3 regions of the Enterobacter mori genome follow, and region 3 is predicted to be linked to each of the others. Evidence: predicted binding sites of a transcription regulator. Region 3 holds the regulator's gene; each other region holds the start of a gene.
What was found. The regulator PurR, encoded in region 3, represses purine synthesis genes. The targets are predictions, from matches to a motif close to CANGCAAACGTTTGCNTG.
Positions count from the first base shown of each region.

Region 1: gcvT (glycine cleavage system aminomethyltransferase GcvT) is a predicted target of PurR. The motif match lies at 3,111-3,128, and genes of this name have one in related genera.
Region 2: glyA (serine hydroxymethyltransferase) is a predicted target of PurR. The motif match lies at 4,257-4,274, and genes of this name have one in related genera.

Region 1 covers NZ_CP104285.1:3,812,481-3,820,740, reverse strand. The annotation lists gene pepP (Xaa-Pro aminopeptidase) at 1-399, shown strand, start outside; gene ubiH (2-octaprenyl-6-methoxyphenyl hydroxylase) at 396-1,574, shown strand; gene ubiI (FAD-dependent 2-octaprenylphenol hydroxylase) at 1,587-2,789, shown strand; gene gcvT (glycine cleavage system aminomethyltransferase GcvT) at 3,187-4,281, shown strand; gene gcvH (glycine cleavage system protein GcvH) at 4,305-4,694, shown strand; gene gcvP (aminomethyl-transferring glycine dehydrogenase) at 4,822-7,695, shown strand; gene N2K86_RS17960 (SDR family oxidoreductase) at 7,766-8,260, shown strand, end outside.
Region 2 covers NZ_CP104285.1:3,458,095-3,466,354, reverse strand. The annotation lists gene qseE (two component system sensor histidine kinase QseE/GlrK) at 1-321, shown strand, start outside; gene qseG (two-component system QseEF-associated lipoprotein QseG) at 323-1,075, shown strand; gene glrR (two-component system response regulator GlrR) at 1,072-2,409, shown strand; gene glnB (nitrogen regulatory protein P-II) at 2,475-2,813, shown strand; gene hmpA (NO-inducible flavohemoprotein) at 2,895-4,085, opposite strand; gene glyA (serine hydroxymethyltransferase) at 4,391-5,644, shown strand; gene N2K86_RS16260 (DoxX family protein) at 5,700-6,122, opposite strand; gene N2K86_RS16255 (3-phenylpropionate MFS transporter) at 6,295-7,434, shown strand; gene csiE (stationary phase inducible protein CsiE) at 7,435-8,260, opposite strand, start outside.
Region 3 covers NZ_CP104285.1:1,983,239-1,991,498, reverse strand. The annotation lists gene N2K86_RS09505 (MFS transporter) at 1-1,163, opposite strand, end outside; gene cydH (cytochrome bd-I oxidase subunit CydH) at 1,329-1,418, opposite strand; gene purR (HTH-type transcriptional repressor PurR) at 1,716-2,741, shown strand; gene punR (DNA-binding transcriptional activator PunR) at 2,760-3,671, opposite strand; gene punC (purine nucleoside transporter PunC) at 3,786-4,985, shown strand; gene cfa (cyclopropane fatty acyl phospholipid synthase) at 5,285-6,433, shown strand; gene N2K86_RS09475 (riboflavin synthase) at 6,464-7,105, opposite strand; gene mdtK (MdtK family multidrug efflux MATE transporter) at 7,333-8,260, shown strand, end outside.

The sequences.
Region 1 (8,260 bases), 1.8 Mb from region 3:
ACCTCCATGCAGGAAGTGACCGGTGAAGTGGTGCGCATCATGATTACCGGTCTGGTCAGGCTCGGGATCCTGAAAGGGGATGTCGACACCCTGATTGCTGAAAATGCGCATCGACCGTATTTCATGCATGGGCTGAGCCACTGGCTGGGGCTGGATGTACACGATGTTGGCGCGTACGGCACGGACCGTTCGCGCGTGCTGGAGCCGGGCATGGTGTTAACCGTTGAGCCGGGGCTGTACATCGCGCCGGACGCCGACGTGCCGGAACAATACCGCGGGATCGGCATTCGTATCGAAGACGACATCGTGATCACCGAGAACGGCAATGAAAACCTGACCGCAACCGTCGTGAAGAGCGCCGATGATATTGAGGCGCTGATGGCAGCGGCACGCGCATGAGCGTGATCATCGTGGGCGGCGGGATGACCGGCGCCACGCTGGCGTTAGCCATTTCGCATCTGACGAAAGGCCAGCTCCCGGTCCATCTCGTGGAAGCCGTTGCGCCGCAGGCGACGAACCACCCCGGTTTTGATTCCCGCGCCATTGCCCTGGCGCAGGGTACCTGCCAGCAGCTATCCCGCATTGGCATCTGGCAGGCGATCGCCGATTGCGCCACGGCAATTAACACCGTGCACGTGAGCGATCGCGGCCATGCCGGGTTTGTGACGCTGGATGCCCATGACTACCGTATCGACGCGCTGGGTCAGGTCGTTGAGCTCCACGACGTCGGCCTGCGCCTGTTCCGTCTGTTGCAGGATGCGCCGGGCGTCACGCTACACTGTCCGGCGCGCGTCGCCACTTTTAGCCGCAGCGAAGACGCGGTGAGCGTAGCGCTCGATAATGGCACCGTTCTCGACGGTCAGCTTCTGGTGGCGGCGGACGGCTCGCGTTCGGCGCTCGGCACGCAGTGCGGCGTGGAGTGGCGGCAGCAGCCTTACGGGCAGGTCGCGGTCATTGCGAACGTCGCGACCGCAGCAGAACACAACGGCCGGGCGTTTGAGCGCTTCACGCAGCACGGCCCGCTGGCAATGCTGCCGATGTCGGACGGGCGCTGTTCGCTGGTCTGGTGCCACCCGCAGGATAAAGCCGAAGAGGTGAAGGCCTGGTCAGACGAACGTTTTTGTACCGAGCTGCAGAAAGCCTTTGGCTGGCGACTCGGGCGTATTACCCATGCGGGGAAACGTGCGGTCTATCCGCTGTCGTTAACCACCGCATCGCAGTCCGTTTCTCACCGCGTGGCGCTGGTCGGCAACGCCGCGCAGACATTACATCCGATTGCCGGACAAGGGTTTAACCTTGGGCTGCGGGATGTGATGAGCCTGGCCGAGTCGCTGGCGCTGGCATGGGGTGAGCAAAAAGATTGTGGCGCTTATTCGGTGCTAAGCCATTACCAGAAGCGACGCCAGGCCGATAAAGAGGCGACAATCGGCGTTACCGATGGTTTAGTACACCTGTTCGCCAATCGCTGGGCGCCGCTGGTTGCGGGTCGCAACCTCGGGCTGATGGCGATGGAACTGTTCATTCCGGCACGCGACGTGCTGGCGCAGCGGACCCTGGGTTGGGTCGCGCGTTAAGGAGTTATCATCGTGCAAAATGTTGATGTCGCCATTGTTGGCGGCGGTATGGTCGGGCTGGCGCTGGCCTGCGGTTTACAGGGCAGCGGCCTTCGCGTGGCCGTGCTGGAGCAAAACGCGCCGCAGCCCGTCGCGCAGGATGCTCCGCCGGAACTCCGCGTCTCGGCGATCAATGCCGCCAGCGAGAAATTGCTGACGCACCTTGGCGTCTGGGCAGATATTGTGGCGCAGCGCGCCAGTTGCTATCACGGCATGGAAGTGTGGGATAAAGACAGCTTTGGTCATATAGCCTTTGATGATGAAAGCATGGGCTATAGCCATCTTGGTCACATCATCGAAAATGCGGTGATCCACCACGCGCTGTGGCAGAAAGCACAGCAGTGCAGCGACGTGACGCTGGTTGCACCTGCGCAGATCCAGCAGGTGGCATGGGGGGAAAACGAGGCGTTTATCACCCTGCAAAGCGGCGATATGCTGACCGCGCGTCTGGTGGTCGGTGCCGATGGTGCCAACTCCTGGCTGCGGAATAAAGCCGATATCCCGCTGACCTTCTGGGATTACCGCCATCATGCGATGGTGGCAACGATCCGTACCGAAGAGCCGCACGGCGGCGTGGCGCGGCAGATTTTCCACAACGACGGCATTCTGGCGTTCCTGCCGCTTGCCGATCCGCACCTGTGCTCGATTGTCTGGTCTCTGGTACCGGAAAAAGCGCAGCTGATGCAGGAGGCGACGCCGGATGCCTTTAACCAGGCGCTGTGCATGGCGTTTGATAACCGCCTTGGCTTGTGCACCCTTGAAAGCGAGCGTCAGGTGTTCCCGTTAACCGGCCGTTACGCGCGTCAGTTTGCGGCGCACCGTCTGGCGCTGGTGGGCGATGCGGCCCATACCATTCATCCGCTGGCCGGGCAGGGCGTCAACCTTGGCTTTATGGACGCGGCGGAGCTGGTTGAGGAGTTGCGTCGTCTGCATCGCGAAGGGAAAGATATCGGTCAGCATCTCTACCTGCGTCGCTATGAGCGCAGCCGCAAGCACAGTGCGGCGATGATGCTGGCGGGGATGCAGGGCTTCCGCGAGCTGTTTGCCGGGGCAAATCCGGCGAAAAAACTGCTGCGCGATATCGGTCTTAAACTGGCCGATACGCTTCCTGGCGTCAAACCTCAACTTCTCCGCCAGGCGATGGGTCTTAACGACCTCCCTGACTGGCTGCGCTAACTTAGATCCCCGTCACACTTTATTTTCCCGGCTTCTGCGCCGGGGAAATTCCCTCGTTTGAAATAATCTAATTCCACGTCATTTTTCGCATTAGATTAACTAATGTCGTGTTTTTCCCGATGCGGAAAATCGGCCCGTTTTTCCGCACGAAATATCACCATGTGCTAAATCCTGTTAGATCATTGTTAATTTTGTGCGGGGTTAATCGCATTTTTCCAGTGAATAACTCTGTAGGCTTTCCAGCGTTTTTTGGTCATAAGCTAATGTGATGACCCGTTTTACCTTATGGTTAACCGCCGGTTTCGGTGGTAAGTTCAGGTAAAAGAGAACGTTTGCGTCGGCATTCGGGAACGAGGCCGATACCGGGTTTCACGGTGAATTTTTCAACGAGGACAAGATGGCTCAACAGACTCCTTTGTACGAACAACACGTGTTATGCGGCGCCCGCATGGTGGACTTCCATGGCTGGATGATGCCGCTGCACTACGGCTCGCAGATTGATGAGCACCACGCGGTGCGCACCGATGCCGGTATGTTCGACGTGTCCCACATGACGATTGTCGATCTGCGCGGTAGCCGCACCCGGGAGTTCTTGCGTTATCTGCTGGCAAACGACGTCGCTAAACTGAAGACGCCGGGCAAAGCGCTCTATACCGGCATGCTGAATGCCTCGGGCGGCGTGATTGATGACCTTATCGTCTATTACTTCACTGAAGATTTCTTCCGCCTCGTTGTAAACTCCGCCACCCGCGAAAAAGACCTCTCCTGGATCACCCAACACGCCGAACCTTATGCCATCGACATCACCGTCCGTGACGATCTGTCGCTGATCGCCGTGCAGGGGCCGAACGCGCAGGCGAAAGCCGCGTCTCTGTTTACCGACGAGCAGCGCAAAGCAACCGAAGGCATGAAACCGTTCTTCGGCGTGCAGGCGGGCGATCTGTTTATCGCCACCACCGGCTACACCGGTGAAGCAGGCTACGAAATTGCGATGCCAAACGAGAAGGCCGCTGATTTCTGGCGTGCGCTGGTGGAAGCGGGCGTGAAGCCTGCGGGTCTGGGTGCGCGCGATACGCTGCGTCTTGAAGCGGGGATGAACCTCTACGGTCAGGAGATGGACGAAAGCGTCTCTCCGTTGGCCGCCAACATGGGCTGGACCATCGCATGGGAACCGGCTGATCGCGACTTTATTGGCCGTGAGGCGCTGGAAATGCAGCGCGAGAAGGGCACTGAGCAGCTGGTTGGCCTGGTGATGACGGAAAAAGGCGTGCTGCGCGGCGAACTGCCGGTACGCTTCACCGATGCCGACGGCAATCATCGCGAAGGCGTGATCACCAGCGGGTCCTTCTCCCCGACGCTGGGCTACAGTATTGCACTGGCACGCGTGCCGGCGGGCATTGGCGAAACGGCGGTGGTGCAAATCCGCAACCGCGAAATGCCGGTCAACGTGACCAAACCGATTTTTGTTCGCGCCGGTAAGCCGGTCGCCTAATCATTTTTATCAGGAGAACTTCAATGAGCAATGTGCCAGCAGAACTGAAATACAGCAAAGAACACGAGTGGCTGCGCAAAGAGGCGGACGGCACTTACACCGTAGGGATCACCGAGCACGCGCAAGAGCTGCTGGGCGACATGGTGTTTGTTGACCTGCCTGACGTGGGCACGACCGTTAGCGCGGGCGACGACTGTGCCGTGGCGGAGTCCGTAAAAGCGGCTTCTGATATTTACGCCCCTGTGAGCGGCGAAATCGTTGCCGTCAACGACGCGCTGAGCGATTCGCCAGAGCTGGTGAACAGCGAGCCGTATGAAGGCGGCTGGATCTTCAAGATCAAAGCCAGCGATGAAGCGCAGGTTGCCGCGCTGCTGGATGCGACCGCATACGAAGCACTACTGGAAGACGAATAACGTTGTGCCGGATGGCGCTGCGCTTATCCGGCCTACAGGTCAACGTAGGCCCGGTAAGCGTTAGCGCCACCGGGCAACAGCGTTACAGATAACTACGATTCACTGCACGTTTCAGGAACCATCGCTCATGACACAGACTTTAAGCCAGCTTGAAAACCGTGGCGCCTTCATTGAACGTCACATTGGGCCGGATGCTCAGCAACAGCAGGAGATGCTGAAGACAGTTGGCGCGGATTCATTAAACGCACTGATCGGCCAGATTGTGCCAAAAGACATCCAGCTTGCCACGCCGCCTCAGGTGGGGGAAGCCACCACGGAATTCGCCGCGCTGGCGGAGCTGAAGGCTATCGCAGGCCTCAACAAGCGCTATAAGTCTTACATTGGCATGGGCTACACCAACGTGCAGTTGCCGCCGGTTATCCTGCGCAATATGCTGGAAAACCCGGGCTGGTACACCGCTTACACTCCGTATCAGCCAGAAGTGTCTCAGGGCCGTCTGGAAGCGCTGCTGAACTTCCAGCAGGTGACGCTGGATCTGACCGGGATGGACATCGCCTCCGCTTCGCTGCTGGATGAAGCGACCGCCGCCGCCGAAGCGATGGCGATGGCGAAGCGCGTGAGCAAGCTGAAAAATGCCAACCGCTTCTTCGTGGCGGCGGACGTGCATCCGCAGACGCTGGATGTGGTGCGCACCCGTGCGGAAACCTTCGGCTTTGACGTGATCGTCGATGACGCAGACAAAGTGCTGGATCATCAGGACGTCTTTGGCGTGCTGCTGCAGCAGGTAGGCACCACCGGCGAAGTACACGACTACGGCGCGCTGATTGCCGAGCTGAAGTCCCGCAAGGTGATCGTTAGCGTTGCCGCCGATTTTATGGCGCTGGTGCTGCTGACGGCGCCGGGCAAACAGGGCGCGGATATCGTGTTCGGCTCTGCGCAACGCTTCGGCGTGCCGATGGGCTACGGCGGCCCGCACGCAGCGTTCTTCGGCGCGAAAGATGAATTCAAACGTTCCATGCCAGGCCGTATTATCGGCGTCTCAAAAGATGCTGCCGGTAACACCGCGCTGCGCATGGCGATGCAGACTCGCGAGCAGCACATCCGCCGCGAGAAAGCGAACTCCAACATCTGTACCTCGCAGGTTCTGCTGGCAAACATCGCCAGCCTGTACGCCGTGTTCCACGGACCAGCTGGCCTGAAGCGTATTGCCAGCCGCATTCACCGACTGGCCGATATTCTGGCCTGCGGTCTGCAGCAGAAAGGCCTCAAGCTGCGCCACGCGCACTACTTCGACACCCTGTGCGTGGACGTGGCGGACAAAGCGGCCGTGCTGGCGCGTGCGGATGCAGCAGAAATCAACCTGCGCAGCGACATTCATAACGCCGTCGGCATTACGCTGGATGAAAGCACCACCCGTGACGATATCCTGAACCTGTTCAGCGTGTTGCTGGGCGACGCGCACGGTCTGGACGTTGATACGCTCGACAAAGAGGTCGCGCTCGACAGCCGCTCCATTCAGGAAAGCATGCTGCGTAACGATGCGATCCTGACGCACCCGGTCTTTAATCGCTACCACAGCGAAACCGAGATGATGCGCTATATGCACTCTCTGGAGCGCAAGGATTTGGCGCTGAACCAGGCGATGATCCCGCTGGGCTCCTGCACCATGAAGCTGAACGCCGCGGCAGAGATGATCCCGATTACCTGGCCTGAGTTCTCCGAGCTGCACCCGTTCTGCCCGCCAGAACAGGCGGAAGGTTATCACATGATGATCAACCAGCTTTCCGACTGGCTGGTGAAGCTGACCGGTTACGACGCGCTCTGCATGCAGCCGAACTCCGGCGCGCAGGGTGAATACGCGGGCCTGCTGGCGATCCGTCACTATCACGAAAGCCGTAACGAAGGCCACCGCGATATCTGCCTGATCCCAAGCTCCGCCCACGGTACCAACCCGGCCTCTGCCCAGATGGCGGGCATGGAAGTGGTGGTGGTGGCGTGTGATAAGAACGGCAACATCGATCTGGCCGACCTGCGCGCGAAAGCCGAGCAGGCGGGCGACAAGCTCTCCTGCATTATGGTGACCTACCCGTCCACCCACGGCGTGTACGAAGAGACCATCCGTGAAGTGTGCGAAGTGGTGCACCAGTTTGGCGGTCAGGTATACCTCGACGGCGCGAACATGAACGCTCAGGTGGGCATTACCTCTCCGGGCTTTATCGGCGCGGACGTGTCGCACCTGAACCTGCACAAAACCTTCTGCATCCCGCACGGCGGTGGCGGCCCAGGTATGGGCCCAATCGGCGTGAAAGCGCACCTGGCACCGTTTGTTCCAGGCCACAGCGTGGTGCAGATTGAAGGCATGCTGACCCGTCAGGGAGCGGTCTCGGCGGCACCGTTCGGTAGCGCCTCTATCCTGCCAATCAGCTGGATGTACATCCGCATGATGGGCGCGGAAGGGCTGAAACAGGCGAGCCAGGTGGCGATCCTCAACGCCAACTATATTGCGACTCGCCTGAAGTCTGCCTTCCCGGTGCTCTATACCGGCCGCGACGGTCGCGTGGCGCACGAGTGCATCCTCGATATCCGTCCGCTGAAAGAGCAGAGCGGTATTAGCGAACTGGATATCGCCAAGCGTCTGATCGACTACGGCTTCCACGCGCCAACCATGTCGTTCCCGGTTGCGGGTACGCTGATGGTGGAGCCAACGGAATCTGAAAGTAAAGCCGAGCTGGACCGCTTTATCGATGCGATGCTGGCCATCCGCATGGAGATCGACCGCGTGCAGGACGGCGAATGGACGCTGGAAGATAACCCGCTGGTTAACGCCCCGCACACCCAGCACGAGATGGTCGCAGAGTGGAACCACGGTTATTCCCGCGAGCTGGCGGTCTTCCCGGCAGGCGTGGCAAACAAATACTGGCCGACCGTGAAGCGTCTCGATGACGTCTACGGCGACCGTAACCTGTTCTGCTCCTGCGTGCCGATGAGCGAATACCAGTAATATTGCTGATGGAGTAACGTAGGCCGGGTAAGGCGAAGCCGCCACCCGGCTTTTTTATTGGGAGAAGCGAATGGCAATTGCACTCGTCACCGGCGCGAGCCGGGGCATTGGTAAAGCCACTGCACTGCAGCTGGCACGCGAAGGCTACACCGTGGCGGTGAATTTTCACCATAACATCAAGGCCGCGACGGACGTGATCAATCAGATTGTTGAGGCTGGTGGTAAAGCGTTTGCCGTGCGCGCGGATATCAGCGATGAAGCGCAGGTTATGGCGATGTTTGACAGTATCGATCGTGAAGGCGAGCCGCTAACGGCGCTGGTGAACAACGCGGGTATTCTGTTCGAGCAGTCGACCATTGAAAGTCTTTCAGCCGAGCGCATCAACCGCGTGCTGGCCACCAACGTCACGGGCTATTTTCTCTGCTGTCGCGAGGCGGTAAAGCGTATGTCGCACAAACATGGTGGTAAAGGAGGCGCGATAGTGAACGTCTCTTCCGCAGCCTCCCGCCTGGGCGCGCCGGGGGAATATGTGGATTACGCTGCCTCCAAAGGGGCGGTGGACTCG
Region 2 (8,260 bases), 1.5 Mb from region 3:
GATAATCTTTATTCCAATGCGGTGCACTATGGTACTGAATCCGGTAACATTTATATCCGAAGCTACAGGGCGGGTTCCCGGGTGTTTATCGATGTAGCGAATACGGGCACCCCAATTCCGGATGAAGAAAAAACGATGATTTTTGAACCCTTTTTCCAGGGCAGTCATCAGCGAAAAGGTGCGGTAAAAGGAAGTGGTCTGGGTCTCAGTATTGCCCGCGACGGCATACGACGCATGCACGGCGAACTTAATATCGTCAGTGATGAACGGTCGGATGTGTGCTTTCGTATCGAACTGCCTCTTAAGCCGGAAAATCAATAAAATGAATCTAAGTCTGGTGAGTATGTCACACGTTTTTTTCCGCGCCGCACGCGCGATGTTTTCCCGCAATACCGTACGTCTGAGCCTGCCGTGTTTACTGCTGGCAGGGTGTGTTACTCATGCCCCGAAGAGCGCAATCAGTGAAAAACCGGAAGAAAAATGGCCTGAAAATCAGCTGGCGGATTTCCTGACCACCCCCTGCGAGGGCATCTGGCACTTATCAGGACATGACGTTGATACCAACCCGCTGTTTTGGCTACGTGGCATCGATTGTGCGCAGCGTCTGGAACCCGTTGAGGCACGGGCGCAAGCCACGATGTGGGGCGACAACGCATGGCAGGCGACCTTTAAACGTGCCATTCTGCTTGGCGATGCCAAAATCACGCCCGTGGAGCGTCGCACGAATATCACGCGTCTGGACACGTTCAGCGCCAACATTCCTGCGCAGGTGCGGCCGATATATCAACTCTGGCGGGACGGCCAGGCATTACAGCTTCAGCTGTCTGAAGAGCGTTCCCGCTACAGCAAATTACAGCAGTCAACGGACGGCGAACTTGATACGCTTCGCCAGCAGCAGAATTATCTACGCACCCAGCTTGAAACCACCACGCGCAAGCTTGAAAATCTGACCGATATTGAAAGGCAACTGTCGACGCGTAAACCTGCAGGCAGCTATCTGCCCGATCCGTCGAAAGGAAATTCTGCAGTGTCGCCGGACGGTGACGCGCAGAAAGAAGAGGATGTGAAGCCATGACAAGCCGTAAACCTGCCCATCTCTTACTGGTCGATGACGATCCCGGGCTGTTAAAGCTGCTGGGTATGCGCCTGGTCAGTGAAGGCTACAGCGTTGTGACGGCGGAAAGCGGGCAGGAGGGGCTGAAAGTGCTCAGTCGCGAGAAGATTGATCTGGTGATCAGCGACCTGCGGATGGACGAAATGGATGGCCTGCAGCTTTTTGCCGAAATCCAAAAACAGCAGCCCGGCATGCCGGTTATCATCCTGACCGCCCACGGCTCGATCCCGGATGCGGTCGCGGCAACCCAGCAAGGGGTGTTCAGCTTCCTCACCAAACCGGTGGACAAAGACGCGCTCTATAAAGCCATCGACAGCGCGCTGGAGCATGCAGCGCCTTCTGGTGATGATGCCTGGCGGGAGTCCATCGTGACGCGAAGCCCTGTCATGCTGCGTCTGCTTGAGCAGGCGCGAATGGTGGCGCAATCTGACGTCAGCGTTTTGATCAACGGCCAGAGCGGTACCGGGAAAGAGATCCTGGCGCAGGCGATCCACAACGCCAGCCCGCGCAGTAAAAATGCGTTTATCGCCATTAACTGCGGTGCGCTTCCGGAGCAACTGCTCGAATCCGAGCTCTTTGGTCACGCTCGGGGCGCCTTCACCGGCGCGGTGAGCAGCCGGGAAGGGCTGTTCCAGGCGGCGGAAGGCGGCACGCTGTTCCTCGACGAGATTGGCGATATGCCTGCGCCGTTGCAGGTGAAACTGCTCCGCGTGTTGCAGGAGAGAAAGGTACGTCCGCTCGGCAGCAACCGCGATATCGACATTAACGTGCGTATTATTTCAGCCACCCACCGGGATCTGCCAAAAGTGATGGCGCGCAACGAGTTTCGTGAAGATCTCTACTACCGCCTGAACGTGGTGAACCTGAAAATTCCTGCGTTGGCCGAGCGTGCGGAAGATATTCCACTGCTAGCAAACCATCTGCTGCGCCAGTCCGCGGATCGCCATAAACCCTTCGTGCGCGCGTTTTCCACTGATGCAATGAAAAGGCTAATGACCGCCGGGTGGCCTGGCAACGTGCGCCAGCTGGTCAACGTGATTGAGCAGTGCGTGGCGCTGACGTCGTCGCCCGTTATCAGCGACGCGCTGGTGGAGCAGGCGCTGGAAGGGGAAAACACGGCGTTGCCGACCTTTGCCGAAGCGCGTAACCAGTTCGAACTGAACTATCTGCGCAAACTGCTGCAGATTACTAAGGGTAACGTGACCCACGCGGCGCGCATGGCCGGACGCAACCGCACCGAGTTCTACAAGCTGCTGTCGCGCCACGAGCTGGAAGCAAACGATTTTAAAGAGTAATGCCGTATGGTACTGTGAGCAATCGATTACGAGGCAGCTTACAGGCAAGAGTTTAAGGACCCACCATGAAAAAGATTGATGCGATTATTAAACCTTTCAAACTGGATGATGTACGTGAAGCGCTGGCGGAAGTCGGCATCACCGGGATGACAGTAACGGAAGTGAAGGGTTTTGGTCGTCAGAAGGGCCACACCGAGCTTTACCGTGGCGCGGAGTACATGGTCGACTTTCTGCCGAAAGTGAAAATTGAAATCGTGGTCAGCGACGATATCGTGGATACCTGCGTAGATACCATCATCCGTACCGCGCAGACGGGCAAAATTGGCGACGGGAAAATCTTCGTCTTTGACGTGGCGCGCGTGATCCGTATCCGTACCGGCGAAGAAGACGACGCCGCGATTTAACATTGCCAACGGTTTTGTAGGCCGGGTAAGGCGCAGCCGCCACCCGGCGAAAAAAAGCCCCTCAAACGAGGGGCTTTTTCATTACAGCACCTTATGCGGCCCGAAACATTCGTAATGAATGTTGTCTTTGTTCACGCCCAGCTCCACCAGCTGCTTCGCGGCATACTGCATAAACGCCACCGGCCCGCAGACGTAGAACTGCATGTCCGGCGTGCTAAACGCCCCTTCATGCTGGCTCAAATTCATCAGACCCTCGCTGTCGAAGCGTGCGGCTGCGCGGTCTGCGTCAGTCGGCAGACGATACCAGGTGTGCGCGGTGAAACGCGGCAGGGGCGCCCCGAGCGTTTTCACTTCCTCCGCAAAGGCGTGCACGTCGCCGTTTTCTGCGGCGTGGAACCAGTTAACCTGCGCGCCATGGTTTGCTTTTGCCAGCGTATCGAGCATCGCCAGCATTGGCGTTTGGCCCACACCCGCAGAGATCAGCGTCACTGGCGTATTGCCGTCAACGGCCATAAAGAAATCGCCCGCCGGCGCGGCCAGATGAACCACATCGCCTACGCTGGCTTCGTTGTGCAGCCAGGTTGAGACCTGACCGCCATCTTCGCGTTTCACCGCAATGCGATAGCCTTTACCGTTTGGTTTGCGGGTGAGGGAATACTGGCGAATTTCCTGATGCGGGAAACCTTCAGGCTTCAGCCACACGCCCAGATACTGGCCCGGTTGATAGTCGGCCACGGGGTTACCGTCCACCGGCTCAAATTCAAAGCTGGTAATCAGCGCGCTGCGCGGTGTTTTCTCAACGATGCGGAACGCGCGCGTGCCTTCCCAGCCGCCATTTTTGCAGGCGTTTTCGCTGTAGATTTGCGCTTCACGGTTGATGAATACGTTCGCCAGCACGCCGTAGGCTTTACCCCACGCGTCCAGTACTTCCTGGCCCGGGCTGAACATTTCGTCCAGCGTGGCCAGCAGGTGGCCGCCAACGATATTGTACTGCTCTGGCTGGATCTGGAAGCTGGTATGTTTCTGCGCAATCTTTTCTACCGCAGGCAACAACGCTGGCAGGTTTTCAATGTTGCTGGCGTACGCCGCGATGGCGTTAAACAACGCTTCACGCTGGTCGCCGTTGCGCTGGTTGCTCATGTTGAAAATTTCTTTGAGCTCCGGGTTGTGCGAGAACATGCGATCGTAGAAATGCGCGGTGAGTTTAGGGCCGGTTTCGACCAGCAGGGGAATGGTGGATTTAACGGTAGCGATGGTTTGAGCGTCGAGCATGAGCGCGTCCTTCTGATGTCACATTTAATGATGTATTTTAAATGCATCTTATAAAAAATAACCCTGCGTTGTAAATGGTTCTTTGCAAGATGAAAAATATGCATCACAAACCTGAAAAGAAATCCGCTGAAAATGATGAGAGCTTTATTCCTCAAACCCTTGCGTGGCGTGGAGGGAAACGTTTGCGTAAAATCGTTTGTCAAGACCTGTTATCGCAGAACTATTCAGTTATACTGTTGCCCGTCGTCCAACAGGACTGCCTTTTCAGGCCAAAATTTACTTGTTAGCTGAGTCAGGAGATGCGGATGTTAAAGCGTGAAATGAACATTGCCGATTATGATGCCGAACTGTGGCAGGCTATGGAGCAGGAAAAAGTACGTCAGGAAGAGCACATCGAACTGATCGCCTCCGAAAACTACACCAGCCCGCGCGTGATGCAGGCGCAGGGTTCTCAGCTGACCAACAAATACGCTGAAGGTTATCCGGGCAAGCGCTACTACGGCGGTTGCGAGTACGTTGATATCGTTGAGCAACTGGCGATTGACCGTGCGAAAGAACTCTTTGGCGCAGACTACGCGAACGTACAGCCGCACTCTGGCTCTCAGGCTAACTTCGCGGTCTACACCGCGCTGCTGCAGCCGGGCGATACCGTTCTGGGTATGAACCTGGCGCAGGGCGGCCACCTGACTCACGGCTCCCCGGTTAACTTCTCCGGCAAACTGTACAACATCATCCCTTACGGTATTGATGAGTCCGGTAAAATTGACTACGAAGACATGGCGAAGCAGGCCAAAGAGCACAAACCGAAGATGATCATCGGTGGCTTCTCTGCTTACTCCGGTATCGTTGACTGGGCAAAAATGCGCGAAATCGCAGACAGCATCGGTGCTTACCTGTTCGTTGATATGGCGCACGTTGCGGGTCTGATCGCGGCAGGCGTTTACCCGAACCCGGTTCCACACGCTCACGTTGTGACCACCACCACCCACAAAACCCTTGCGGGTCCACGCGGTGGCCTGATCCTGGCGAAGGGCGGTGACGAAGATCTGTATAAGAAACTGAACTCTGCCGTGTTCCCAAGCGCGCAGGGCGGCCCGCTGATGCACGTTATCGCGGCAAAAGCGGTAGCGCTGAAAGAAGCGATGGAGCCAGAGTTCAAAGTTTATCAGCAGCAGGTTGCTAAGAACGCCAAAGCGATGGTGGAAGTGTTCCTGAGACGTGGCTACAAAGTGGTGTCTGGCGGTACTGAGAACCACCTGTTCCTGCTGGATCTGGTTGATAAGAATCTGACCGGTAAAGAAGCGGACGCAGCCCTGGGCCGCGCCAACATCACCGTGAACAAAAATAGCGTGCCAAACGATCCGAAGAGCCCGTTCGTGACCTCCGGGATCCGTATCGGTTCTCCGGCCGTGACTCGCCGCGGCTTCAAAGAAGCGGAAGTGAAAGAGTTGGCTGGCTGGATGTGTGACGTTCTGGACAACATCAATGACGAAGCGGTTATCGAGCGCGTCAAAGGTAAAGTTCTGGATATCTGCGCACGCTTCCCGGTATATGCATAATTCCACTGCTTTGCAGAAATAAAAAAGGCCGCGTTTGCGGCCTTTTTTTTATGGGCTAACGTCGGTCAAGAGATATGGCACCCGGCCCCACAATCGCCAGCAAAATAAACGCGCCAGCAATACTCACATTCTTATAGAAGTTAATCATGTTCGGCACAACCGCATCACCGGTCATATCCCAGTAATGGTGGCCTATCACCGCCGTTCCCAGCGTATAAAAGACAAAGAGCACCGCGATGGGGCGGGTGAAAAAGCCCAGCACGATCAGAATTGCCGCGGGAACCTCCATCACCACCGCAATAATCGCGGCCAGCATGGGCATGGGGGCGCCGAGGGACGTCATATACTGAACGGTGCCGCTAAACCCCGTGAGTTTGGGATAACCAAAAATAATAAACAGGACAACGATAGCAATACGGGCAATCAAAAGCAGGAAAGAACGTGAGGAGCCGAAATCGAAATAACGTAAGCTGTTCATGGCAAACGACCTCTTCAGGCGATGTTCTTTAAACGTAATACAATTTTGCCGCTCTCGCCATACGCCGACCGGCTGTCCATGATGTTAATTTATCGTTAATTTATAGCGCGCTAACGACTTGCTAAAGTGCAGGATAAACGCCAGACTATCGCCTCCATTTCGGGAGGGATTCATGGTCTTGCATTCCACGCGCTGGCTGGCGCTCAGCTACTTCACCTACTTCTTTAGCTACGGTATTTTTCTGCCTTTCTGGAGCGTCTGGCTCAAGGGAATTGGTCTCACGCCTGAGACCATCGGCGTTCTGCTTGGCGCAGGACTGGTGGCGCGTTTCCTTGGCAGTCTGCTGATTGCGCCGCGCGTCAGCGATCCCTCCTTACTGATCAAGGCCGTGCGCATACTTGCGCTGCTCACTCTGGTCTTTGTTGCCTGCTTCTGGGTGAGCCAGCAGTTTGCCTGGCTGATGGTGGTGATGGTTGGCTTCAACCTGTTCTTCTCACCGCTGGTGCCGCTGACGGATGCCCTGGCGAACACCTGGCAAAAGCAGATCACCATGGACTATGGCCGCGTGCGTCTGTGGGGATCGATTGCGTTCGTGATCGGCTCGGCGCTGGTGGGTAAGCTGGTCAGCCTGTACGACTATCACGCCATCCTTGCGTTACTGAGCGTGGGTATTGCCTCCATGCTGCTGGGGATGCTGCTGCGTCCGTCGGTAATGCCGCAGGGTGAAAGCCGTCACCAGGAGAGCGCAGGCTGGCCAGCCTGGCGGAGCCTGGTGGCACAAAGCTGGCGTTTTCTGGCATGCGTCTGTCTGCTTCAGGGGGCGCATGCGGCGTACTATGGGTTCAGCGCCATCTACTGGCAGGGGGCGGGCTACTCTGCTTCTGCGGTAGGCTACCTGTGGTCGCTCGGCGTAGTGGCGGAAGTGATCATCTTTGCGCTCAGTAAAAAGCTGTTCCGTCGCTTCGGCGCGCGAGACCTCCTGCTGCTCTCTGCCGTGTGCGGCGTGGCACGATGGGGAATTATGGGTTGGACGACCGAACTGCCGTGGCTGATTGTGGCGCAGATTCTGCACTGCGGTACCTTTACCGTGTGCCACCTGGCGGCGATGCGCTACATCTCTGCGCGTGAGGGTGGGGATGTGATTCGGCTGCAGGCGGTCTACTCTGCGGTGGCAATGGGCGGCAGTATAGCCGTGATGACGGTCTTTGCAGGCTTCCTGTATCAGCACCTGGGGCACGGCGTATTCTGGGTGATGGCGCTCGTTGCGCTACCCGCAATGATCGTTCGCCCCAACGTGACGGCACGCGCGTAACTAGGATTCCAGCATCGCGCGAATATGTTCTTGCTGCTGCGCGTTCAATGTCTCAACGGCATGGATCAGCGGCGGCGAGAACAACGGCAGGGCGGTTGGGTAAGGGGTGATCACCAGCGCCGCTTCACGGGGAGCACCTTCTTTCTGAAACGCGTGCAGGGTCAGATAACGAATATTGAGCGGCAACAGCGTCAGCTCGCGCAGCTGCTGCTCAATCAACGCTTCACATGCTTTATCTTCCCCGGTCAGCAGTACAACTTGTTTTTCATGCAGGTCGGTCTCCTGCATCAGCCAGGCACCAAAAATCACCGCCACCAGGCTCATCTCTTCATCGGAAAAACGCAGCTCGAACTCCGCTTCCAGCTCAAACAGCGCCTCTTTGGTGGTGCGTAGCAGCCGGGGATAGAGACGATGGATCTCTTCCGGCAGGCTGTTATCGATGCCGATTTCAAACAGTGAGCGATCTAACGCCTGAGCAAGATGGATATAAAGCTGATCGGTCAGCCCCTGTTCATCGCTAAAATTCATCCCGGTTTGGGCCCGAAAGCGCGCGATCATCCGCACTATGGTACGACGCAGGCGTTGATCCTGCTGATGTCTGTCCAGAACCGGATCGGGGGTGCGCAGCATCATAAACAGCAGCGCGAGGAACAGCTGTTCATCGCTGTGCGTTCCCTGCGGAACGCGCCGTTTCCAGTGGCGCACGATTTCCTGCGCCGTGAAATATTCCCCTCTCGATTGCGTCCAGCTGCGCTGAACGTGGGAAAACTGTGGCGTATTGCCCAGATGATGCTGGATAAGACAGTATTGCAAAAACAGCTGTAAA
Region 3 (8,260 bases):
TCCGCCGCGCAGGCGGCTTCTGGCTGTTTACGACCGGACATCAGCACTAACAGCAGGCCGAGAGCGGCAATAATTGCCCCCATTACCGGCACAAAACTGTATCCCAGACCACCGGAAATCACCGCCCCGCCCGCTGCCGCCCCCAGCGCGTTACCCAGGTTAAACGCACCGATATTCACGGAAGAAGAGAGACCTGGCGCTTCATGGGCGACACGCATCACCCTCATCTGAAGCGGGGGTACCACGGCAAAGGTGGCAGCGCCCCACACGACCATCGCGATCGCAGCACCCCATTCGTTGCGTGCCAGCCACGGGATCGCAATCATGATGACAATCAGCAGGGTTAAAAAGCCTTTCAACGTACCGCTCACCGAACGATCGGCCAGTTTCCCGCCCAGATAGTTTCCGATAGAGAACCCCACGCCAATCAGCACCAGCATCGCGGTAATAAAGATCGGCGTCGCGTGGGTGATATCGTGCAGCACCGGTGAGATATAGGTGTAGAGGGTAAACATCGCACCGGCCCCCAGCACCGTGGTCAGCAGCGCGGAAAGCACCTGAGGACGCATCAGCACCGACAGCTCTTTACGTACGTCAGGACGTTCACCGGCGCTCCCTTTCGGTAAGGAGAAGAACAGCGCCACCATCGCCACCACGCCCAGCCCTGCTGTCGCCAGGAAAGACATTCGCCAGCCAATCACTTCACCCAGCCAGGTGGCCGCAGGCACACCGCCTATGTTGGCGATAGTCAGCCCCATAAACATGGTCGCCACCGCGCTGGCCTGCTTGTGCTTCGGAACCACACTTGCCGCAACAACCGAGCCCAGACCGAAAAATGCGCCGTGGTTCAGGCTGGTCAGAATACGCGACAGCATCAAAGTGGTGTAATCCGGCGCAATTGCGGAGAGCACGTTGCCCAGCGTAAAGATCGCCATCAGAAATATCAGCGCATTGCGACGCGCGCGGTGCGACAGCAGCAGCGTCATCAGTGGGGCCCCGACCATCACGCCGATGGCATAGGCGCTGATTAACATCCCGGCCGCAGGAATAGAGACGTCCACGCCCCGTGCGATAACAGGCAGTAACCCCATCGGGGAGAATTCAGTAGTGCCAATCCCAAAGGCGCCAATCGCCAGGGCCAGCAGAGGAAAATTGATTTTCATGAGTCAACTCCGGATGCCGTGTCATCACGCGACACAGAACTAAGAAGTCAAAAGCATGACATCAATCACAAAATTTGAGAAGTTAACATTTTGGCAAAAGATTTTTGCCAGAGAGGTAACAATCGGAAGAAAATGAGGAGGGAGAGGACTCTCCCCCCGCGTAAATCAGTGCAGCGCAGCCGTCAAACCACCGGCAACAATCAATGCCAGCACGATAAAGGTGGTCACCAGCGAAAACTTCAGATCGGAACTCATCAATTTTTCTCCTTTTAATCACCCCACGAAAAGTGAGTTTGCTCATTTTTACATAGTTTACGTCAAAAATCTTCCTGGATTTAAACTGATATCCACTTTAGCTCTTCCCCTTTTCATCAAGATAGGACAAAATTCCACGCTAAATTTATTAGCGTACCGGCCATTGATCCCCTCCTGACGTCCTGTGTCGTTTTCCCGGCGTGTCGCAACTCAAGATTGCGTAATAAGGGTGAGAGAAGGCAAACGTTTACCTTCAAGTTTTTCAGGAGTTTAGGATATGGTCTGGAGTGACATTGAATGGCAACAATAAAAGACGTAGCAAAACGCGCAAACGTTTCCACTACAACCGTATCACATGTAATTAACAAAACCCGCTTCGTCGCGGAAGAGACGCGCAACGCCGTCTGGGCGGCGATCAAGGAGTTACATTACTCCCCAAGTGCGGTTGCGCGCAGCCTGAAGGTGAATCACACCAAGTCGATTGGCTTGCTGGCAACCAGCAGTGAAGCGGCCTATTTTGCCGAGATCATCGAAGCGGTTGAGAAAAACTGCTTCCAGAAAGGCTATACCCTGATTCTGGGCAACGCGTGGAACAGCATCGAGAAGCAGCGCGCCTACCTGTCGATGATGGCGCAAAAGCGCGTCGATGGCCTGCTGGTAATGTGTTCCGAGTACCCGGAATCCGTGCTGTCCATGCTGGAAGAGTATCGCCACATTCCGATGGTGGTCATGGACTGGGGTGAAGCGCGCGCCGACTTCACCGATTCCGTTATCGATAATGCCTTTGAAGGCGGCTATATGGCCGGTCGTTATCTGATCGAACGCGGTCACCGCGAGATTGGCGTGATCCCGGGTCCGCTGGAACGCAACACCGGTGCGGGCCGTCTGGCCGGGTTTATGAAGGCAATGGAAGAGGCGCTGATCACCGTGCCGGAAAACTGGATTGTTCAGGGCGACTTTGAGCCGGAATCGGGTTACCGTGCAATGCAACAGATTGTCTCCCAACCGCATCGCCCGACGGCTGTTTTCTGTGGCGGCGATATTATGGCGATGGGCGCGCTCTGCGCCGCCGACGAGCTGGGCCTGCGGGTGCCGCAGGATATTTCCGTGATCGGGTATGACAACGTGCGTAACGCGCGCTTCTTCACCCCGGCGCTGACCACCATTCACCAGCCAAAAGACTCGCTGGGCGAAACGGCTTTCAACATGCTGATGGACAGGATCGTCAACAAGCGTGAAGAATCCCAGTCGATTGAAGTTCACCCGCGCCTCATCGAGCGCCGCTCCGTGGCGGACGGTCCGTTCCGCGACTATCGCCGTTAATCGCATTCCGGGGGCCAGTTATGCTGGCTCCCGTAGCCACTCCCGATTCAAGGTTTCACTGTCTCCCAGATAATCCAGCAGCCAGGCCATCGCAGGCGATACGTCGTTTTGCTGCCAGGTCAGACAGCAGGCCGCATCCGGGAACGGATTTTCCAGCGTCAGCGCTTTCCACTCCCCGGTATCGATGCGCGGTCGCGCGAAGTGAACGGGCACCATCGCCACGCACAGCCCCGCAGAAAGACAGGTTGCCGACGATTCCCAGTCAGGAGCCACCACGCGACGCTGGTTGTCCAGGAGCCAGGTGATGCGCTTGGGCAGCGAGCGCGAGGTATCTTCCAGCACCAGCGACGGCCAGTTGCGCAGCGTGTCATCGCTGAGAGGGCCTTCCATTGCCGCCAGCGGATGATCGCTGGCGACAACGCAGGTCCAGCTCAGCATCCCCATATCGCGAAACGCATAGCGTCCCCCGACGGGGATCGCCTGCGTTGCCCCAATCGCCATCTCCACCCTGCCATCCGCCAGCGCATCCCAGACGCCGTTGAACACCTCCTGGGAGACACGTAGTTCGACATCAGAAAAATGACGATAGAAATCCACGATCATTTGCCGGGTCCGTTCCGGCTTGACGATATTGTCCACCGCGATGGAGAGATGGCCTCGCCAGCCGTTAGCGATCTGCTGACACTGCTCGCGGGTGATCTGCATTTTTTTGATGACAGAACGCCCTTCCTTTAAAAACCACGCGCCTGCGGGCGTTAATTCCACGTCGCGATGACGCCGCTCGAACAGCGGAACCGCCAGCCACTCTTCCAGCTGACGCACGGTGTAACTGATGGCCGAGGGTACGCGGTGTAACTCCTGCGCGGCACCGGTGAAACTGCCGTTACGGGCAACAGCATCGACAACTTCAAGAGAATAATCTGACCACATGTTCTGCCTGCAAAAAATTTGAATGCACTCAGCAAATATTAGCGTTTCACAAGCCGCTTTGCACTCCCTACACTCTGCGCCAACGTACACCTGCCTCCTCAGGAGAATAAAATAATGCAACCCAGGAAAGGATTTTTGGTCTGGCTCGGCGGCTTAAGCGTGCTGGGCTTTTTAGCGACCGACATGTATCTGCCGGCATTTGCCGCGATGCAGGAAGATCTGCAAACCCCCGCAGCCGCTATCAGCGCCAGCCTGAGCCTGTTCCTCGCCGGTTTTGCCTTCGCGCAACTGCTCTGGGGACCACTCTCCGACCGCTTTGGTCGTAAACCGGTGCTGCTGCTGGGTCTGGCTATTTTTGCCGTGGGCTGTCTGGGCATGCTGTGGGTACGCGATGCCACCTGGCTGCTGGTACTGCGATTCATTCAGGCCGTTGGCGTCTGTGCTGCAGCGGTGACCTGGCAGGCGCTGGTGACCGATTATTACCCGGCATCACGCACTAACCGAATTTTCGCCACCATTATGCCGCTGGTCGGTCTCTCGCCTGCCCTTGCACCTTTGCTCGGAAGCTGGATCCTGGCCCATTTCGACTGGCAGGCGATTTTCGCTACGCTCTTTGCCATCACGCTGGTATTGATGCTGCCTGCGTTTTTCCTCAAGCCTGCGCATAAAAAAGAGACGCATCCTGACGCGAAGCCGATTACCTTTGCCTCGCTGCTGCGTTCAAAAGCGTATCGCGGTAACGTCCTGATTTACGCGGCCTGTTCCGCCAGTTTCTTCGCGTGGCTGACTGGCTCGCCGTTCATTCTGCACGATATGGGATACAGCCCGGCGGCAATCGGCCTGAGTTATGTTCCACAGACCATTGCTTTCCTGGTCGGCGGCTACGGCTGTCGCGCAGCGCTGCAGAAGTGGGAAGGCCAGCAGATGCTGCCCTGGCTACTGGTGTTGTTCGCGTTAAGCGTTTTCGGCACCTGGGCCGTCGGGTTTATTCCGGGTACGGGCCTGACAGAAATTTTGATTCCGTTCTGCGTCATGGCCGTCGCTAACGGTGCTATTTACCCAATCGTAGTCGCGCAGGCGTTACGTCCGTTCCCACAGGCGACGGGACGCGCCGCCGCGCTGCAGAACACGTTACAGCTGGGTCTGTGCTTCCTGGCAAGTCTGGTGGTCTCTGCGTTGATTTCCACGCCGCTCCTGACGACCACCAGTGTGATGCTGGTGACCGTTGCGCTGGCTGCCTTTGGCTACCGTATGCAGCTTTCCGCACAGCGCGAGCAGAATGCGCGTCAGCAGGTAGAAACGTCGCACGCATAATCGCGCCAGAAATTATGTTAAGACACAGTGATTAGGTTGCTAAGAATTTTCTATTGAATCACCAAATTTTGAGGCCTATACTAAATTTGGTTCGATGAAATACGATAAATATTAAGTGTTAACGGGAGCCGGAGTGCTCCCGTTTTACCATGGAAGGCTTTTCGGCAAGGGTTATCTCCCTTCCTCTGTTCTACGTCGGATATTAGCCTCGCGGGCATTTACCGTGAGACTTCTCACAAACCCAAAAAAGCGTCTACGCTGTTTTAAGGTTCTGATCACAGCAAGGTGATGGAGAAGCTATGAGTTCATCGTGTATAGAAGAAGTCAGCGTTCCGGACGATAACTGGTCCCGGATCGTCAGTGAACTGTTGGGACGTGCGGGCATCACGATTAATGGGTCCTCCCCCGCCGATCCGCAGGTCAAACATCCCGATTTTTTTAAACGCGTCTTGCAAGAGGGATCGTTAGGTCTCGGCGAAAGCTATATGGACGGCTGGTGGGAGTGTGAACGGCTGGACATGTTTTTCTCCAGCGTATTACGCGCCGGTCTTGAAAATCAGCTCCCCCGCCACTTCAAAGACACGCTGCGTATCGCCTCCGCCCGCCTGTTCAATCTGCAGAGTAAAAAGCGGGCATGGATCGTCGGTAAAGAGCACTACGATCTTGGTAATGACCTGTTCAGCCGTATGCTGGATCCCTTAATGCAATATTCCTGCGGCTACTGGAAAAAGGCCACAACGCTTGAAGAGGCGCAGCAAGATAAACTGCGTCTAATCTGCGAGAAACTGCAGCTAAAACCGGGTATGCGCGTGCTTGATATCGGCTGCGGCTGGGGCGGTCTGGCGTATTTCATGGCGAAGCATTACGGTGCCAGCGTTGTGGGCGTGACGATTTCAGCTGAACAACAAAAAATGGCTCAGACACGTTGCCAGGATCTGGATGTAGATATTCGACTTCAGGACTACCGCGACCTGAACGAACAGTTCGACCGCATCGTTTCCGTTGGCATGTTCGAGCACGTGGGTCCGAAAAACTACAGAACCTATTTTGACGTTGCCGACCGAAACCTGAAGCCTGACGGTATTTTCCTGCTCCATACCATAGGTTCTAAGCGCACCGACAATAACGTGGACCCGTGGATCAATAAATACATCTTTCCGAATGGCTGTTTACCGTCCGTGCGCCAGATTGCTAACGCCAGCGAGTCCCACTTCATTGTTGAAGACTGGCATAACTTCGGCGCGGATTACGACACCACATTGATGGCATGGCACTCACGTTTTCAGGAAGCCTGGCCCGAGATTGCAGACAACTATTCCGAACGGTTCAAACGCATGTTTAGCTATTATCTGAATGCCTGTGCGGGTGCTTTCCGTGCGCGGGATATTCAGCTCTGGCAGGTTGTTTTCAGTCGCGGCATTGAACACGGATTACGTGTCGCACGCTAAAAAATAACCCCGGATATCCGGGGTTGTTTTTTATTCTTCCTCAACGGCTTTTATTATCGCCGCCTCTTTTGCCGCCAGGACACGTTCAACGGTATCCACTACCGCCTGAGTTTGCGGATCGATTTCGATATTCACGCGATGCCCCAGTTTTTTTGCGCCCAGCGTTGTGCGCTGCAGCGTCTCGGGTATTAAATGCACGCAAAAGCGCGTCGGCGTCACTTCTCCGACCGTCAAACTAATCCCATCAATACCAATAAATCCTTTATACAGGATGTATTTCATTAATGCCGGATCCTGAACTTTAAACCAGATTTGACGGTTATTTTCCGAGGTAACAATTTTTGCGACCTCGGCGGTGGTCATGATGTGTCCCGACATCAGATGGCCGCCGATCTCGTCGCTGAACTTCGCCGCGCGCTCAACGTTGACGGTATCCCCCACCACCAGTTCACCCAGGTTGGTGATACGCAGCGTCTCTTTCATTAAATCAAAGCTAATCTGGTTACCGTTAATTTCGGTCACCGTCAGGCAGCAGCCGTTATGTGCAATCGAGGCGCCGGTCTCTATGCCGTCGAGCATATATTCCGGCAGCTCAACCACGTGAGTACGGAAATTGGGTTTTTCATCAATAGACACCACTTTGGCGGTGCCCTGCACAATGCCAGTAAACATGCTTACAACTCCTGTTTTTTCCGGACGGTGGTGACACCGTTTAATCCCTCCACAATAACAGTTGGAAAAACAGGTTGCCAGCGGAGCGCATTTTCTGGCGATTTTTTCACTAGATAATTAGATAAACCCCGCTACAATAGCTGGCTATCCCCCTGCATTTTCTTCTTGCTGCCCGTTTCGGCGGCTTTTTTAGTCTCTCATATAACAACAATACAAAAGGTGTTCACGTGCAGAAGTACATGATTGAAGCGCGTCAGTTATTGGCACTGGCAATACCGGTGATCGTCGCGCAAGTGGCCCAGACCGCAATGGGATTTGTGGATACGGTAATGGCGGGTGGCTACAGCGCCACCGATATGGCCGCCGTTGCAATTGGCACCTCGATCTGGCTGCCGGCCATTCTCTTTGGTCATGGCCTGCTGCTGGCACTCACGCCGGTTATTGCTCAGCTAAACGGCTCGGGACGACGCGAGCGTATTGCTCATCAGGTTCGTCAGGGCTTCTGGCTGGCTGGCTTTGTCTCCGTGCTGATTATGGTGGTGCTCTGGAACGCGGGGCATATTATCCGCGCGATGCATAACATCGACCCGGCTTTAGCCGATAAAGCCGTGGGCTATCTGCGCGCCCTGCTCTGGGGCGCGCCTGGCTACCTCTTTTTCCAGGTCGCACGTAACCAGTGTGAAGGTCTGGCAAAAACCAAGCCCGGTATGGTGATGGGCTTTATCGGTCTGCTGGTGAATATTCCGGTGAACTACATCTTTATTTACGGCCACTTCGGCATGCCGGAGCTTGGTGGCGTCGGGTGCGGCGTGGCGACTGCAGCCGTTTACTGGGTGATGTTCTTCTCAATGGTCATCTTTGTAAAACGCGCCCGTTCCATGCGCGATATTCGCAACGAGAACAGATTTAGCACCCCGGACTGGAGCATCATGAAACGTCTGGTGCAGCTAGGGTTGCCGATTGCACTGGCGCTGTTCTTCGAAGTGACCCTGTTTGCCGTTGTGGCTCTGCTGGTTTCCCCGCTGGGCATTATTGATGTAGCCGGACACCAGATTGCGCTGAACTTCAGTTCCCTGATGTTCGTCCTGCCGATGTCGCTGGCCGCGGCGGTGACGATTCGCGTAGGCTTCCGTCTGGGCCAGGGTTCAACGCTGG